One region of the Gilliamella sp. Nev6-6 genome, then DNA from elsewhere that is predicted to be linked to it. Evidence: riboswitches for the same ligand, from Rfam matches in the RefSeq annotation. Region 1 holds a riboswitch; the other holds the start of a gene.
What was found. A riboswitch is a leader RNA that binds a small molecule or an ion and turns the genes downstream of it on or off. The one in region 1 is predicted to bind preQ1.
Positions count from the first base shown of each region.

Region 1 (8,242 bases):
AAGTTCGCCAATTAAAAGGTCCACAGTTGCTTCATGTGATTACGCAAAAAGGTAAAGGCTATGAGCCAGCTGAAAAAGATCCGACACTATGGCATGGAGTACCTAAATTCAACCCTAATGATGGCATATTACCTGTCACCACAAGAGCAATTCCAACGTATTCGCAAATTTTTGGCGATTGGCTATGTGAAATGGCGAAAAATGATAACCGTTTAATGGCGATAACACCTGCTATGGGTGAAGGTTCAGGCATGACAAAGTTTGCCAATCGTTATCCAGATCAATTTTTTGATGTTGCAATAGCAGAACAACACGCGGTTACATTAGCTGCTGGGTTTGCAATTAGTGGCTTAAAACCTATTGTTGCCATCTACTCAACTTTTTTACAACGTGCTTACGATCAAGTCATCCACGATGTCGCTATTCAAAACTTACCGGTATTGTTTGCCATAGATCGTGCAGGGATTGTTGGTGCGGATGGCGAAACTCACCAAGGAGCATTCGACTTAAGTTATTTACGTTGCGTGCCCAATATGGTCATTATGACGCCAAGTGATGAAAACGAGTGTCGACAAATGCTTTATACCGGTTATTTTCATAACGGACCTGTGGCAGTGCGTTATCCTCGTGGTGAAGGTACTGGAGCACAATTAAAACCATTAGAAGTAATCCCGTTAGGGCAATCGAAATTATGTCGAGAAGGAAAAAATATTGCTTTACTTAATTTTGGCACTTTACTAACCGAAGTATTACAAGCAGCAGAGCAAATCGATGCTACAGTCGTTGATATGCGTTTTGTAAAACCATTAGATGAAAAAGTCCTTTTGCACATTAGCCAAACACATAATATACTAGTCACCATTGAAGAAAACAGTATTAAAGGCGGAGCCGGTAGCGGCATCGGTGAATATTTATTATCGAAAAAAATAAAATGTGATATTTTAAATATTGGGTTGCCCGATAAATTTATTTCTCAAGGATCTCAAAACGAAATAAGGCAAGAAATAGGGTTAGATCCAAAGCACATTATCGATAAAATTAATAATTTTATGAATCAATAGGTTAAATATGGAAACTCAAGCTGTCACTATTCAAATTTTTGGACGAACATTAAAATTTAATTGCCCGATTGATGAAGTTAACGCACTTAATAGTGCTGCAAAAGATCTCGATACGCGCTTAACAAATTTACGAGAAAAATCGCCACAGATTACCAGTGATCAACTTATTATGACGGCAGCACTGAATATTTCTTATGAACTTACAAAAGAAAAAGAAAAAAGTAATGAATTTAGCGATCGACTAAAAATGTTACAACAATTACTTGATTCTGCCCTAAATACCAACAATTAATGTAGTTAATTGTAAATTTAATACAAATAGTCTTGTATGATCCGTCAAATTTTGTATTATGATATCTATCTCTGAGATGCTCGCGATATGGGTTAGTCCCCTGAGCCGATATTCTTATCTTTAGAACGAAGTGACTTTTAGTTGGTGTGTATGCCTTACTTGTAAGGAAACCTAAAAATTAAAACACGATGTTCACCTTGAACCTTGGGTTCAAGGGTTACGACCCTAACGGCATCTTGGAGTGCTTCTTCGACCTTTCAGCTACTGTAAAAACCGATGAATATTAGGCAAATTATCCGTCAAAAAAGACGGCAATTACCCCCTACTGAACGCGACATTGCGCAACAAGCTATATACCAAAAAATCGCCCATCATCAAGCGATAAAAACAGCAAACAATATTGCTATATTTTTATCATTTGATGGCGAAGTTGAAACTAAGCCCATTATTGAATATTTATGGGAACAAAATAAATCTGTTTACTTACCCATTATCAATTCTTTAATACCCACAGATTTGCTTTTTTTGCAATATACTAAACAAACTTCACTTACTAAAAATAAATTTGGTATATTAGAGCCTGAATTAAATCAATCAAAGATACTGCCTTACCATCAACTTGATATCGTATTTACACCACTCGTGGCTTTTGATCAACGAGGTTATCGTATGGGGATGGGTGGCGGATTTTACGACCGATTACTAGCAAATTATCAAGCTCAACAAATTTTACCTATTGGGCTTGCTTTTGCTTGCCAAAAAGTACAGCATATTGATAACAAGCCGTGGGATATTCGGTTGCCAGAAATTATTTATGCTTAAATTTATTAATATATCTTATTTTTAGATATAAAAATAACTTACTACTAAACAATAATATTATTCTTAAACCTCTAAACCTATTTTTTAAGTATAAAAAGTTTACTTTGCCTTTTTACTATGCACTATCATCAAACATGTATATTTTAGTTATTTAATATACAAAAAATTAATTGAATATTTCATTTACTCAAGCATTGTTAATAAACTAGGGGCGGCTATAGGCATACATGCTATTGATAAATTAAATTTAAGAAACAAGGTTTTATTAATCAAGTGAATAACAAGGGATTAGCGGTAATTGATCAATCGGTTACAGATAAAAAACGCCACTCGCTACGTAATTCAACAAGCACCGTTAACTTGTCTGATAATGTAAAACGTCATAAATTATAGGGTGACGCTATTATTCTTTATACAAAAAATTCAAGATTTTTTGCTAAACGATAACGCCATTCTAATATAAAAAAACCGACCCTAATAGGTCGGTTTGTAAATTTATGTTTGCTTACTGTTTAGCTTCGATATTATCACCAACTAAATCCAAATGAATGGTTTTACCTGGGACTAATTTGCCTGACAGCATTTGTTGCGCTAATGGATTTTCAATCTCTTGTTGAATTGCGCGTTTTAACGGTCTTGCACCATAAATTGGATCGAAGCCGACTTTAGCAAGTTGTTCCAAAGCTGCATCCGAGATATCCAATTGGTAACCACGTTCATCTAAACGTTTTTCAACGTGTGCTAATTGAATTTTTGCAATCGCTTTGATGTTTTCTTGACCTAATGGGTGGAATACCACTGTTTCGTCAATACGATTAATAAATTCTGGTCTAAAATGTTTAGTTACAACTGTCATCACTAGGGCTTTCATTTCGTCATAACTTAGATCAACTTGACCTTGAATTAAGTCAGATCCTAAGTTTGAAGTCATAATTATGACGGTATTACGAAAATCAACCGTGCGACCTTGACCATCCGTTAAACGCCCATCATCTAATACTTGCAGTAAGATATTAAAGACATCTGGGTGCGCTTTTTCAACTTCATCAAGTAATATCACTGAGTATGGACGACGCCTTACTGCTTCGGTTAAATAACCCCCTTCTTCATAACCGACATAGCCAGGAGGTGCGCCAATCAAGCGAGCAACTGAGTGTTTTTCCATAAACTCTGACATATCAATACGTACCATGGCATCTTCGCTGTCAAACATGAAGTTAGCCAGAGATTTGCAAAGTTCGGTTTTACCGACCCCTGTTGGTCCCAAAAATAGGAATGATCCAATTGGTTTATTAGGATCAGAAAGCCCAGCACGACTACGACGAATCGCATTAGCTACGGCAACAACCGCTTCATTTTGACCAATGACACGTTTATGTAAGGCATCTTCCATATGTAATAATTTGTCTTTTTCGCTTTCAAGCATTCTAGAAACCGGAATACCAGTCGCTTTAGACAACACTTCAGCAATTTCGTTATCAGTCACTTTGTTGCGCAATAACTTCATTGTTTTGCCTTCTAACTGTGTTGCTGAAGCAAGTTTCTTTTCGAGTTCTGGAATTTTACCGTATTGTAATTCAGACATTTTATTCAGATCACCAGCGCGACGTGCTTGCTCTATTTCAGTACGCGCTTTTTCAAGTTCAGCTTTAATGCTTTGCGTACCCGAAACAGCCGCTTTTTCTGACTTCCATTCTTCTTCAAGTGATGCATATTCTTTTTCTTTTTCAGCAAGTTCATCATTTAGCATCTCAAGACGTTTTTTACTAGCATCGTCAGACTCTTTTTTAAGCGCTTGTTGCTCAAGTTTGAGTTGAATAATACGTCTTTCAAGTCGATCTAAAGATTCTGGTTTTGAATCCATTTGCATACGAATACTTGATGCCGCTTCATCAATTAAATCAATCGCTTTGTCAGGTAACATGCGATCAGAAATATAACGATGCGATAACGTTGCCGCAGCGACAATGGCTGGATCGGTAATTTGCACATGATGATGCAATTCGTAACGTTCTTTTAATCCTCGCAAAATAGCAATCGTATCTTCAACAGTTGGCTCGGCAACATACACTTTTTGAAAACGACGCTCTAACGCAGGATCTTTTTCAATATATTGGCGATATTCGTCTAACGTTGTTGCACCAACGCAATGTAATTCCCCTCGAGCCAGTGCTGGTTTTAACATATTACCAGCATCCATTGCACCATCGCTTTTCCCTGCACCAACCATGGTATGGATTTCGTCAATAAATAATATAATACGGCCTTCTTCTTTCGCTAAATCTTTAAGTACGGCCTTTAAGCGTTCTTCAAATTCGCCACGATATTTTGCACCTGCAATCAAGGCACCCATATCTAATGATAAAACGCGTTTATTACGCAATCCTTCAGGTACTTCACGGTTAACGATACGTTGTGCTAATCCTTCAACAATAGCGGTTTTACCTACACCTGGCTCACCAATTAATACGGGATTATTTTTAGTACGACGTTGTAATACCTGAATAGTTCGACGAATTTCTTCATCACGCCCAATAACAGGATCAAGTTTGCCTTGTTCTGCCCGTTGTGTTAAATCAATGGTATATTTTTTCAACGCACCGCGTTGATCTTCTGCATTAGGATCATTCACGTTATCACTACCTCTTACTTGATTGACGGCTTGGCTAAACTTGTCTTTATTGACACCTGATTTTTTAAGAATATCACTTAGGCTCCCTTTATCTTCTAAAGCAGCTAAGATAAAGAGCTCTGATGATATATAACTGTCACCATTTTTTTGCGATAATTTATCGCACAGATTAAGTGTACGGACAAACTCTTGTGATGGAATAACCTCGCCACCCACACCCTGAACTTGCGGTAATCGATCAATCACCTGAGTTAATTCTTGTTGTAAAATAGCTACATTTGCACCAGCTGAAGCCAACAATGGCGCTACACTGCTGCCTTCTTGATTAAGCATGGCTGATAGGACATGCACAGGCTCTATATATTGATTGTCTTTACCTAATGCCATTGACTGCGCATCAGCTAAAGCTTGTTGAAACTTGTTTGTTAATTTATCTAACCTCATCGTATTTATCTCCTGAGCAATAGATTTGAGTTAAACGTGTATACATTCAACCCATTTGCATGATATCTAAATGAGTGTTGCAACCTAAATTTCAAGAGCAAATTTAAAATATTTTTTATAAAATTTGTACAGTAAAATTAGCGAGTATTTAAAAAACTTAATTAGCGTGAAAATAAAGTTGTTTGCAATATATAAATACACGTTCAACCAGTGTTGAAAGATGACAAATTAACTTTTATCCATTATATTAACACCTTTATTTTGTTAGGCGAGCTAACCGTGGTTCGTAACCCATCCCACGTAAAAAAACTAGGAATGTAATATGTTCAAAATAGCCAAAGAGTTTCAATTTGATGCTTGTCATATGTTAGATGGGCATAATGGGAAATGTCATAACCTTCATGGTCACACCTACCGTTTGTTGGTCGAAATAAGCGGAGAGCTTGTTGATAGTGGTTCAAGCAAAGATATGGTTATGGATTATGCGGATTTGAAGGCAATTGTTAAACAATACATTGTCGATCCGATTGATCATGCTTTTCTTTATCATCAAGATAATGCCAATGAATGCCAAATAGCCGAGCTTTTGTTGCAGACGCAGCGCAAAGTTTTTGCTTTTCCTTGTCGTACTACGGCGGAAGGGATGAGTAAGTTTATTTTTGATTGCTTATCTAAATATTTGCCTGTTTCGATGATCAAATTATGGGAAACACCAACTTCATATTGTGAATATTATCGGAGCCCAAAATGATCGAATTTCGCATAGTTGAAATCTTCGAATCTTTACAAGGCGAAGGTTATAATACGGGAATGCCTGCTATTTTTATCCGCTTTGCAGGCTGTAATTTAAATTGTGCTTGGTGTGATACTAACTTTCGCCAATTTACTCGATTTACCTTAGAGGCATTAATAGCAAAAGTAAGCGAATACAAAAGTAAAAACATTATTATTACAGGCGGTGAACCCACTAGGATTAAAGCGTTACCACAGCTACTGTTGTCATTAAAAAATGCTGGTTACTTTATTGCCATTGAAAGTAACGGCCTTGGCAAAGTCGATGCACTTATTGATTATATTGCCCTCAGTCCTAAATTTTGCTACCAGTCGCACTATCAAAAAATAGCCCAACCAACAGCCAATGAAGTGCGAATTGTTACCGAAAACCACCGTGATTTTATTGCTTTTTGCCAATATATCGAAACTCAGATACAGGCAAAACGCTATTATCTTTCACCTTGTGAAAAAGATGGCGCATTCAATATATTTGATACCATAAAACTACTGGGAAAAATTAACGAAAATCGATTAGATAATAAATGGTTATTGAATATACAAAGTCATAAACTTGCAGATATTGAATAGTGTCTATTTTTTTAATCTAACTCGTTAAATATTGGAGAATGAGATTGAATAGAAAATTTTAAATAAAAAGATAATGAAAGTTAATTAGATAAGTCACTATTTGCTTAAATTAATAAAATAACTTCATTTTGCTCCATTCTTTAGTGATTTTTGTTGGTATGAAGTGGCTTTATTTCGATTCTTTAAGCTTTGCTAGTAAAAAGGGTTATTGATAATCACCAATGCTCTCCAAACACATAATCCATAAAATAAATTTATTTTTTCGTTTAAAAATCATTCAGAAAAGCCATTGATTTTACTGAAGTTTTTTAACACCCTAAATATACTGACAAATAATCAAATAGGGTTATTTATAATAAATCATAAAGTAGAATATCGATTTTACTTAAATTTTTCACTTTTTCTTTAAGCAAAAACCATCGAGCCACTTATGCAATCAGTGACAATTATCGACTTTGTCGGTATTATATTGGTCATTTTATTATAATTAGTTAGGTTTAGTGTGAATATTCAACAATTATTAACACAACGTGTTTCGCAAGCAATGATTATGGCGGGTGCAGATAAGAACTGCGATGCGCTGATTAAGCAATCAACTAAAGTGCAATTTGGCGATTATCAAGCTAATGGCATTATGTCTATTGCCAAAAAGCTAGGCATACCACCTCGGGAACTTGCTCAGACAGTTTTACAACATCTTGATGTTGATGATATTGCTGAAAAAGTTGAAATTGCAGGTCCTGGGTTTATTAATATCTTTTTAAAAAATAGTTGGATTGCTGAGCAAAATGAAATTGCTTTAAGCAGTGATAAACTTAACATTACTTTACCTGCAAAACCTCAAACCATTGTGGTTGATTATTCTGCGCCTAATGTGGCAAAAGAGATGCATGTTGGACATTTGCGCTCAACAATTATTGGCGATGCCAGTGTTCGTGTTTTATCTTTTTTAGGTCATCACGTTATCCGTGCTAACCATGTTGGAGACTGGGGCACTCAGTTTGGTATGTTAATTGCTTATCTTGAAAAAATGCAAAATGAGCATGCTAATGACATGGCGCTATCAGATTTAGAATCTTTCTATCGCGCAGCTAAAAAACATTATGACGAAGACGAAGTATTTGCCGAAAAAGCGCGTAATTATGTAGTGAAATTACAAGGTGGCGATGAATATTGTCGTGATATGTGGCGCAAGCTAGTTGATATTACCATGACGCAAAATATTGCCACTTATCAACGTTTAAATGTTACCTTATCGCTTGAAGACACCATGGGTGAAAGCATCTATAACAGCATGCTACCTAATATCGTTGCCGATTTAAAACAGAAAGGGCTTGCGGTTGAAAGTGAAGGGGCGATTGTTGTTTTTCTTGATGAGTATAAAAACAAAGAAGGCGAACCAATGGGCGTTATCATCCAAAAACGTGATGGTGGCTACCTTTATGCGACAACTGATATTGCTTGCGTTAAATACCGTTACGAAACATTACATGCTGATCGTATTCTTTATTATATTGACTCCCGCCAACATCAACATTTAGAGCAAGTTTGGACAATTGTTCATAAAGCGAAGTATGTGCCTGAATCATTAAAACTAGAACACCATATGTTTGGTATGATGTTGGGTAA
Region 1 covers NZ_LZHP01000091.1:5,301-13,542, reverse strand. Annotated here, with positions in the region: gene dxs (1-deoxy-D-xylulose-5-phosphate synthase) at 1-1,061, shown strand, start outside; gene zapA (cell division protein ZapA) at 1,069-1,353, shown strand; RNA gene ssrS (6S RNA) at 1,419-1,600, shown strand; gene A9G42_RS11370 (5-formyltetrahydrofolate cyclo-ligase) at 1,630-2,175, shown strand; gene clpB (ATP-dependent chaperone ClpB) at 2,681-5,251, opposite strand; PreQ1 riboswitch class I at 5,525-5,570, shown strand; gene queD (6-carboxytetrahydropterin synthase QueD) at 5,574-6,002, shown strand; gene A9G42_RS11355 (7-carboxy-7-deazaguanine synthase QueE) at 5,999-6,613, shown strand; gene argS (arginine--tRNA ligase) at 7,116-8,242, shown strand, end outside.

Region 2 (8,242 bases), on a different contig from region 1:
ACCACTTGGCAAACCTTTGTGTTTACGTTTACGCTTTAGTTCACGAGATTCTTCATTGATCTCTTGACGGCTTTTCTTAGTTTTTTGTTTCGATTTATTTTTTAACATACAATCTCAATTTAATACCAGAGTTAAAGATTTAGCTAGTATTTTAACAGTAACTTGACCAGATAGCTATGATGAAGCATCAATGCTAATTTGTGATTGTAAAAAATGAGATTTATGTATAATCTGAGCCAACTATTTGAGAATTAATTGCAATAGAGAAACATAAAACATGAATAATCATTTAAGCCCTTATATGCAATTTAGTCGTAAAGAGTGGGCTAGCTTACGTAATGCAGAGCCAATGACATTAACTTGTGACGAGTTAGTCTCTCTACAAGGCATTAATGAAGATCTGTCAATGGATGAAGTAAGTGATATCTATCTACCTTTATCCAGATTGCTTAATTATTACATTAGTAATAGTTTTAGTCGGCAGGCTGTTTTATCTAAATTTTTAGGCAAAAGCCAAAAAATTCCTTATATCATTGGTATAGCAGGAAGCGTTGCTGTGGGGAAAAGTACTACAGCTCGTGTATTGCAAGCATTATTATCTCGTTGGCCTGAGCATCGCAAAGTGGCTTTGGTGACAACTGATGGTTTTTTATACCCCAATAAATGCCTTGAAGAACGTGGAATAATGAATAAAAAAGGCTTTCCGCAATCTTATGATATTAAAAAACTGATCAATTTTGTTGCTGATATTAAGTCTGGCCAAGCACAGGTTAAAGCCCCCGTTTATTCTCATTTAGTTTATGATATTGTTCAAAATGAACAAATTATTCTCGATAGCCCTGATATTTTAATTCTTGAGGGATTAAATGTGTTACAAGGCGCTGTAAATTATGCACAAGCCAATAATCGTGTTTTTGTTTCTGATTATGTTGATTTCTCAATTTATGTTGATGCCGATGTTTCGTTGCTACACAATTGGTATGTCAATCGTTTTTTAAAATTTAGAGCAGGAGCATTTAGCGATCCCAATTCTTATTTTAATCATTACTCAAAATTGCCAGAGCAAGAAGCGCTTAACATCGCAAACCGTCTTTGGCATGAAATTAATGAATTGAATTTAATAGAAAACATCCTACCAACAAGGGAAAGAGCCAGCCTTATCCTAACTAAAGGCAAAGATCATAAAGTTGATTGTGTTCAATTAAGAAAATAATTTAAAAAGGGGAAGAAGATCGATATGAAATTAACAATAAGATCAATTTGTAAGTTAATTTTTTTAGTATTAACAGCTATCGCTTTTATACCTAATATTTATGCAGCAAATCATGACGAATATCAAGGTGTAACTTGTTTTAGCAAAAAACACATTATGGAAAAACAAATTGATAAGGCAAAAAAGGCGGGTAACTTGCACCAAGCTCAAGGGCTTGAAAAAGCATTACATGATATCAATACATATTGTAATGATGATGATTTAAAAGCTAAATACACCGAAAAAGTAATTGAAAAGACTAAAAAAGTTGCCGAAAAAGAGCAAGCTTTAGCTAAAGCGCAAGCAAAAAGAGACTCCCAAAAAATAGCTAAACAAAAGCTAAAATTAAGTGAAGCTCAAAAAGAGTTGAGAGAAGCTAAAACTAAATTAGCTGAATTTTATAAAGAAATTCAAGCTAAATAAGGATGTGAATTCAAGCATAATTAACTCCTTATTTACTGTCACTGATTTAGCGTTGAATATGTTCAATATATTTACATATATGAAAATAGAATATAAAATATTCAGCATTTTCAATACAATGGATAAGGTTATTTTAATGGCTAGCTTTTGGAAGAAAGCATTCGGCGGTTTATCGGCAAGGTATTTAATACGACAATATTTATTTAGTTTTATAATTACTCTTCCTCCTTTATGTACCCTGATATTCAAATTTAAAATGCCTGAAAGCATATATACAGGGATAGCTCTTTTAATATTATGGGGTTTATATCCATATTCTCGATTTGTTTATGAAAATGTTATTAGTTATATCGTTGGTGATAATACTTTCATTGTAAGTACAGAAACATGGCTCGTTACTAAATTCTTTACAATGGTAATATGCTTTGCTTTTAGTTGGGTGTTTGCTCCATGTGGGTTATTATATTTATATTTTCAATCATCTAAGTTAGGATAAAGCGCTTATAACTAGACATTTTTATTTAAAAAGAGTATGGTGTGTGCTTTGTTACGTGGTTCGTGAACCTCCCACGCTAAAAAACTAAGGAAAATTATGAATAAAGTTACACTACTTGGCGATCAATCTGTTCGCTATCCTACAACCTATTGTCCTGAAATACTCGAAACGTTCGATAATAAACACCCAACTAACGATTATTTTGTTAAGTTCAATTGCCCAGAATTTACTAGTCTTTGTCCTATCACTGGGCAACCTGATTTTGCGACGATTTATATTTCATACGTACCTAATATTAAAATGGTTGAAAGTAAGTCACTCAAGCTATATCTCTTTAGTTTTCGTAATCATGGTGATTACCACGAAGATTGCATCAATATTATTATGAAAGATCTTATTAAACTAATGGATCCTAAATATATTGAAGTCTGGGGAAAATTTACCCCTCGCGGTGGAATCTCTATCGATCCTTATGCAAATTATGGTAAAGCCGGCACTAATTGGGAACAAATAGCGATGAGCCGTTTGGCTAATCACGATCTTTATCCTGAAAAAGTCGATAATCGCTAATTCAATTTACCCTAACAGGAAACTCTCAATGCAAACTCGTAAAGCACTAGTGATATTTTCTGGTGGGCAGGATTCTACTACCTGTTTACTGCAAGCCATTGCTGATTATGGTCGTGAAAACGTCGAAACCATCAGCTTTCAATATGGTCAACGTCATGCTATTGAACTTGAAAAAGCCAAGTGGATTGTTGAAGATCTTGGCGTTAAGCAAACCGTGGTGGATACCTCGGTGATTAAACAGACGACCAATAATGCTTTGATTGATGATTCACAACAAATCACCGCAGCCAAAGAAGGCGATTACCCTAATACTTTTGTGGATGGACGTAATATGCTGTTTTTGCTTTTGGCTGGTTGTCATGCCAAGCAACACGGTATTAGTGACATTATTATTGGCGTTTGTGAAACCGATTTTAGTGGCTACCCTGATTGTCGTGATATTTTTATTAAATCAATGAATGTATCGATGAATCTTGCTATGGATTATAATTTCAATCTCATTACCCCTTTGATGTATTTGACTAAAGCTCAAACATGGGAAATGGCTGATAAACTAGGTTATTTGGATTATGTCCGCGACCATACTCATACTTGTTATTACGGAGTTGATGGTGGATGCGGCAAATGCCCGAGCTGTATTCTTCGAGATAAAGGATTAACAAAATACCTTAATCATTCAAATTAATTGAAACACTGGGTTCACTTACCCCATTAAAAAAGGACAAATTTATGCACCTGAACGCTAATTCAGAACATATAAACCAATTTACTCACGCACAGCAAATCAAGGCTCTAAGCTGGCTTTCGTTTTTTCATATTTTGGTTATCGCTTCCAGCAATTATTTAGTACAAATTCCATTTGATATTTTTGGTTTCCAAACCACTTGGGGGGCGTTTACTTTTCCATTTATCTTTCTTACTACCGATTTAACTATTCGGGTATTTGGAGCGAGTTTAGCTAGGAAGATAATTTTTGTGGTGATGCTTCCCGCATTGCTATTTTCATATGTGATTTCTGTACTATTTTTTGAAACACATTGGGTTGGTTTATCGGCATTGACGGAATTTAATAGTTTTGTTTTTCGAATTGCATTAGCAAGTTTTGCCGCTTATTTAGTTGGACAATTGATGGATATTACTGTCTTTAACTATTTAAGAAAAAATAAATCGTGGTGGGTTGCACCAACAGCATCGGCTATCTTTGGTAATGGTATTGATACTATTGTCTTTTTTGCTATTGCCTTTTATCAAAGTAGCGATGAATTTATGGCAAATCATTGGGTCGAAATTTCTTTAATGGATTACAGTTTTAAAATTATCATTTGTGGCTTATTCTTTTTGCCTCTTTATGGTGTGATTTTAAATTTTATCCTAAAAAAATTAATGTTTGTCTCCAAAACTAATTAATCGTTATAACCTAAATTCCATTGACTTATCTTAATAAACTAAAACTCATTAATTATTTTTGATGAGTTTTAATTCTATTTTCAATGTATGCAATAAAGACTATAAAAAACGTTCAGAAAAGTCATTGATTTTATTGAAGTTTTTCTTTCTGGTATTTGTAATAAAATTGCTCAATCTGTTGCTACACGCTTTGCTAAAAAGCGAAGAACTGTGCATAATATATATAAAATATAATCAATATCAATAATAATAAAATATGAGATGGGAGGTGGACAAAGTATGGCATTAGTAAAACATTTAGCTATATTTAGCCTATTGTTAGCTTTAGCGGGGTGTGACAATAAAGAAAGAGAACAAACAGCAAATGCAGAGCAATCATCACCGCAATTAGCAACAGAAGTTATTGATAACAGCAACACGACCAAAATTGGTGAGCCTAATGAAAATAATAAAATAGCGCAAGATCAATCACCAACAACGGTTTTTAATCCCACACCAGAATTAATCGAAAAATATCATGGTAAGGCCTTAACGGTCATAGATAGTTCCGAAACCATTCTGGATGGTTCTAGCACGTTGGTTGTAACCTTTTCTGTTCCTTTAAATCCTAATCTTAATTTTTCTAATTTGCTTCGTTTAGTTGATAAAAAAATGGGTAATGTTGATGGAGCTTGGGAGCTGTCAGATAATGGACTCGAATTAAGACATCGATACCTTGAACCCAACCGTGAATTAGAGCTCACTATCGATAAAATGTTAGTTGCAATTAATGGCAACAGTTTAAAAGAAGTCTACCAAACCGAATTTAAAACTCAAGATCGCCAGCCGTTTGTTGGTTTTGCTAATAGTGGTGTTTTACTGCCTAGCAAATCAATGAGTGGTTTACCGATTACTACGCTTAATGTTAATAAAATTGATATTAACTTCTTTAAAATCAAACCTGAACATTTATCGGAATTTATTTCTGATTATGGGTTTATTAATCAAATAACAAGTTGGAACTCAAATAATATCAATAAATTTGCTGATTTAGTTTATTCATCTCGCTTTGATCTTAACCCTAAACGTAATTTTCAAGAAACGGTATTGCTTGACTTATCCTCAATTTCTCAATTACAGCAAGAAGGTATTTATTTTGCCGTTATGAATCAAGCGGGAACTTACAATTATTCCAACCCTACATCACTATTTTCGATTAGCAATATTGGTATTGCTGTTCATGCGTATGAAAATGGTAAATTATCAGTGCTTACGCATGCACTAGACAATGGTCAGCCTCTTGGCGACGTTGATATATTGATTTTATGTAATAAAAGTATTCGAGAGAGCAATAAAAACTGTTCCACCATTTTAGCTAAAACTGATGCAGACGGTTATGCTGAAGTAACCTTACCAAAAGGTATGGATTATGCTTTACTTACCGCAAATAAAGGGCAACAAATTTCTTTTGTAAATTTAGATCGTAATGCATTAAATTTAAGCAAGTATAACTTAGTCGGTTCGGCTTTTTATCAAAAACAGCTATTTGTTTTTGGCGCTCGTGATTTATATCGCCCTCAAGAAACGGTTTATTTTAATGCGCTTTTACGTGATGCTAATGGTAAGCCATTGCCAACCCAACCTATTGTGGTTGATGTTATGTTACCAGATAATCAAATTGTTGAAAATTTTACTATCAATGCTAAAGCTGACTCAAATGGCTTATATCAGTGGCAATATGTTATTCCTGCTAATGCAGCAACAGGTAAATGGGCTTTTCGTTTTAATCTAGGTGATGATAACTACCGTTATGCCGGGTTTCATGTGGAAGAATTTTTGCCAGAACGCATGGCAATGGAAATTACAACCGCATCAGACAAGCCGGTTATCTTGGATAAGAATGTCAGTTTTAATGTTAAAGGCTGGTATCTTTATGGTGCTCCAGCAATAGGTAATAACTTAGAAGGTCATGTTTATCTTAAAAAAGCAGATTCAATTGCTAACTTAGCCAATTATAAAATTGGACGTGTGACTGATGATAATCTTGATCGCCAACTTGATAATATTGACATGGTTCTGGATAAAAATGGGATTACACAAGTTGGCATTGATACTAGCGATTGGGGTAAATTAAGCTCTCCAATTAAAGTTATTTTACAAGCAAGTTTGCTTGATTCTGGTGGGCGCCCTGTTACGCGTTATGCAAGCCAAACAATTTGGCCAAATGAAAAAATGCCTGTGGTACGTGCGTTGTTTTCTCAATCGCTTTATTATGATTGGTCAACAGATCGTTATGAAAATAGTCCCACAGTTGATAAAGGTGCTAATGCTGAATTTGAAGTTGCCTATGTCAATACTGACGGAAAAAAGCTAGCATCAAATCATTTAAAAGCAAAAATTATTCGTGAACGTCGCAACTATTATTGGAGTTGGTCTGACGATGCAGGGTGGCACCAAGAATCTAATTTCAATGAATTTGTTGTTCAAGAACAACCACTAACTATTGATGAAAATGGTACAGCTAAAGTAAGTTATCAAACAGAGGATTATGGGTCTTATCGTATTGAAATTGTTGATACTACAAATAATATTAGCAGTAGTTTACGTTTTCGAAGTGGTTACAATTGGGAAGATAACACAAATGGCACAAATGCTGTTCGGCCTGATCAAGTTAAACTAAGCCTTGATAAAACTGCTTATTCAGTTGGTGATACCGCTAAAGTACGAGTACAAGCTCCTGTTGCTGGATCAGGCTATATTTCACTTGAAACTAATGACGGAATGTTATGGAAAAAAGATATTGCTGTTGATGACCAAGGCCTAGATGTTGAGATACCAATTAAAGACTGGGGGCGCCATGATATTTATATTAATGCGATGATCATTCGACCATCAACTGATGCTGCTGTACAAACAATTAAACGAGCAATTGGTTTACTTTATTTGCCAATTGACACGTCAAATCGTCAATTAACCGTGAGCCTTGACGTTCCGCAAAAAACAGAGCCAGAAAAAACAATTCCAATTAAAGTTAAAATAGATAAAAACGCAATACAACAAGATCACAAAGTAACCGTATTGGTTTCAGCCGTTGATTCGGGGGTATTGAACATTACTGGTTTTGCAACACCTGACCCATACAGCGCATTCTTAGGGCGTAAACGCTATAATGTTGATCTTTACGATGTATATGGCAAATTGATTGAAGGCAAAGGGCGTAATGTAAATATAAGTTTTGGGGGGGATGCTTTACTCGGCGCAGAAAATACGGGGGGTAAAACACCATTAACTGACGTCAATATTGTTGCCCAGCAATTGCAAACTATCGAACTGAACAATGAAGGTGAGGGGGTTGTTAATCTTACTTTACCTGATTTTAATGGCGAATTGCGCATAATGGCTCAAGCATGGGATGATAGCCGTTTTGGTAAAGCAGAACAAACTATGATAGTTGCTTCACCAGTAATTGCAGAGCTATCCACTCCGCGATTTTTATCTGGTGGCGATCAAGCCACATTAGCGCTAAATCTTCATAATTTAACCGAAAAAAAACAAACAATACAGCTTGAAGTTTCAACAGGAGGTTTGATTTTTCAAAATTCGGTAAACACTACAGCAATAACTTTAGAAAGCAAGCAAAGGCAGATTATTCAATTGCCTGTTGTTGCTAATTATGGCTATGGGCAAGGATCTATAACAATTAATGTTAAAGGGATTTTGTTAGATGATGGTTCAAATTACCAAATCAAACGTTCATGGCATGTAGGCGTTAGACCTGCTTATGCTGCGACCACAAAATACTATGCGGCAGCAATAAATGGTGGTGACAGCTGGGTTTTACCTGAAGAGAGTATTGCCGAAATGATTGAAAATACGATTGATGGTAAATTGATTGTATCAAATCAACCACCGCTGAATATAGCTCAGTATATCAAGTCGTTATTGTCCTATCCGTATGGCTGTTTAGAACAGACTATTAGTAGCTTAATGCCATCATTATATGCAAACCAAGAACAGTTGGCTGCATTAGGAATCAAAACTGAATCGGATACCAAACGTCGCGAAAAAGTACAAGTAGGGATTTCTCGAATATTATCAATGCAACGTAATGATGG
Region 2 covers NZ_LZHP01000079.1:15,586-23,827, reverse strand. Annotated here, with positions in the region: gene yihI (Der GTPase-activating protein YihI) at 1-108, opposite strand, end outside; gene coaA (type I pantothenate kinase) at 278-1,213, shown strand; gene A9G42_RS09455 (DUF1090 domain-containing protein) at 1,238-1,675, shown strand; PreQ1 riboswitch class I at 2,221-2,265, shown strand; gene queF (preQ(1) synthase) at 2,268-2,741, shown strand; gene queC (7-cyano-7-deazaguanine synthase QueC) at 2,770-3,426, shown strand; gene A9G42_RS09435 (7-cyano-7-deazaguanine/7-aminomethyl-7-deazaguanine transporter) at 3,498-4,148, shown strand; gene A9G42_RS09430 (alpha-2-macroglobulin family protein) at 4,428-8,242, shown strand, end outside.
Region 2: it holds a riboswitch for preQ1, as region 1 does, so the genes downstream of both, queF (preQ(1) synthase) here and queD (6-carboxytetrahydropterin synthase QueD) in region 1, are expected to answer to the same signal.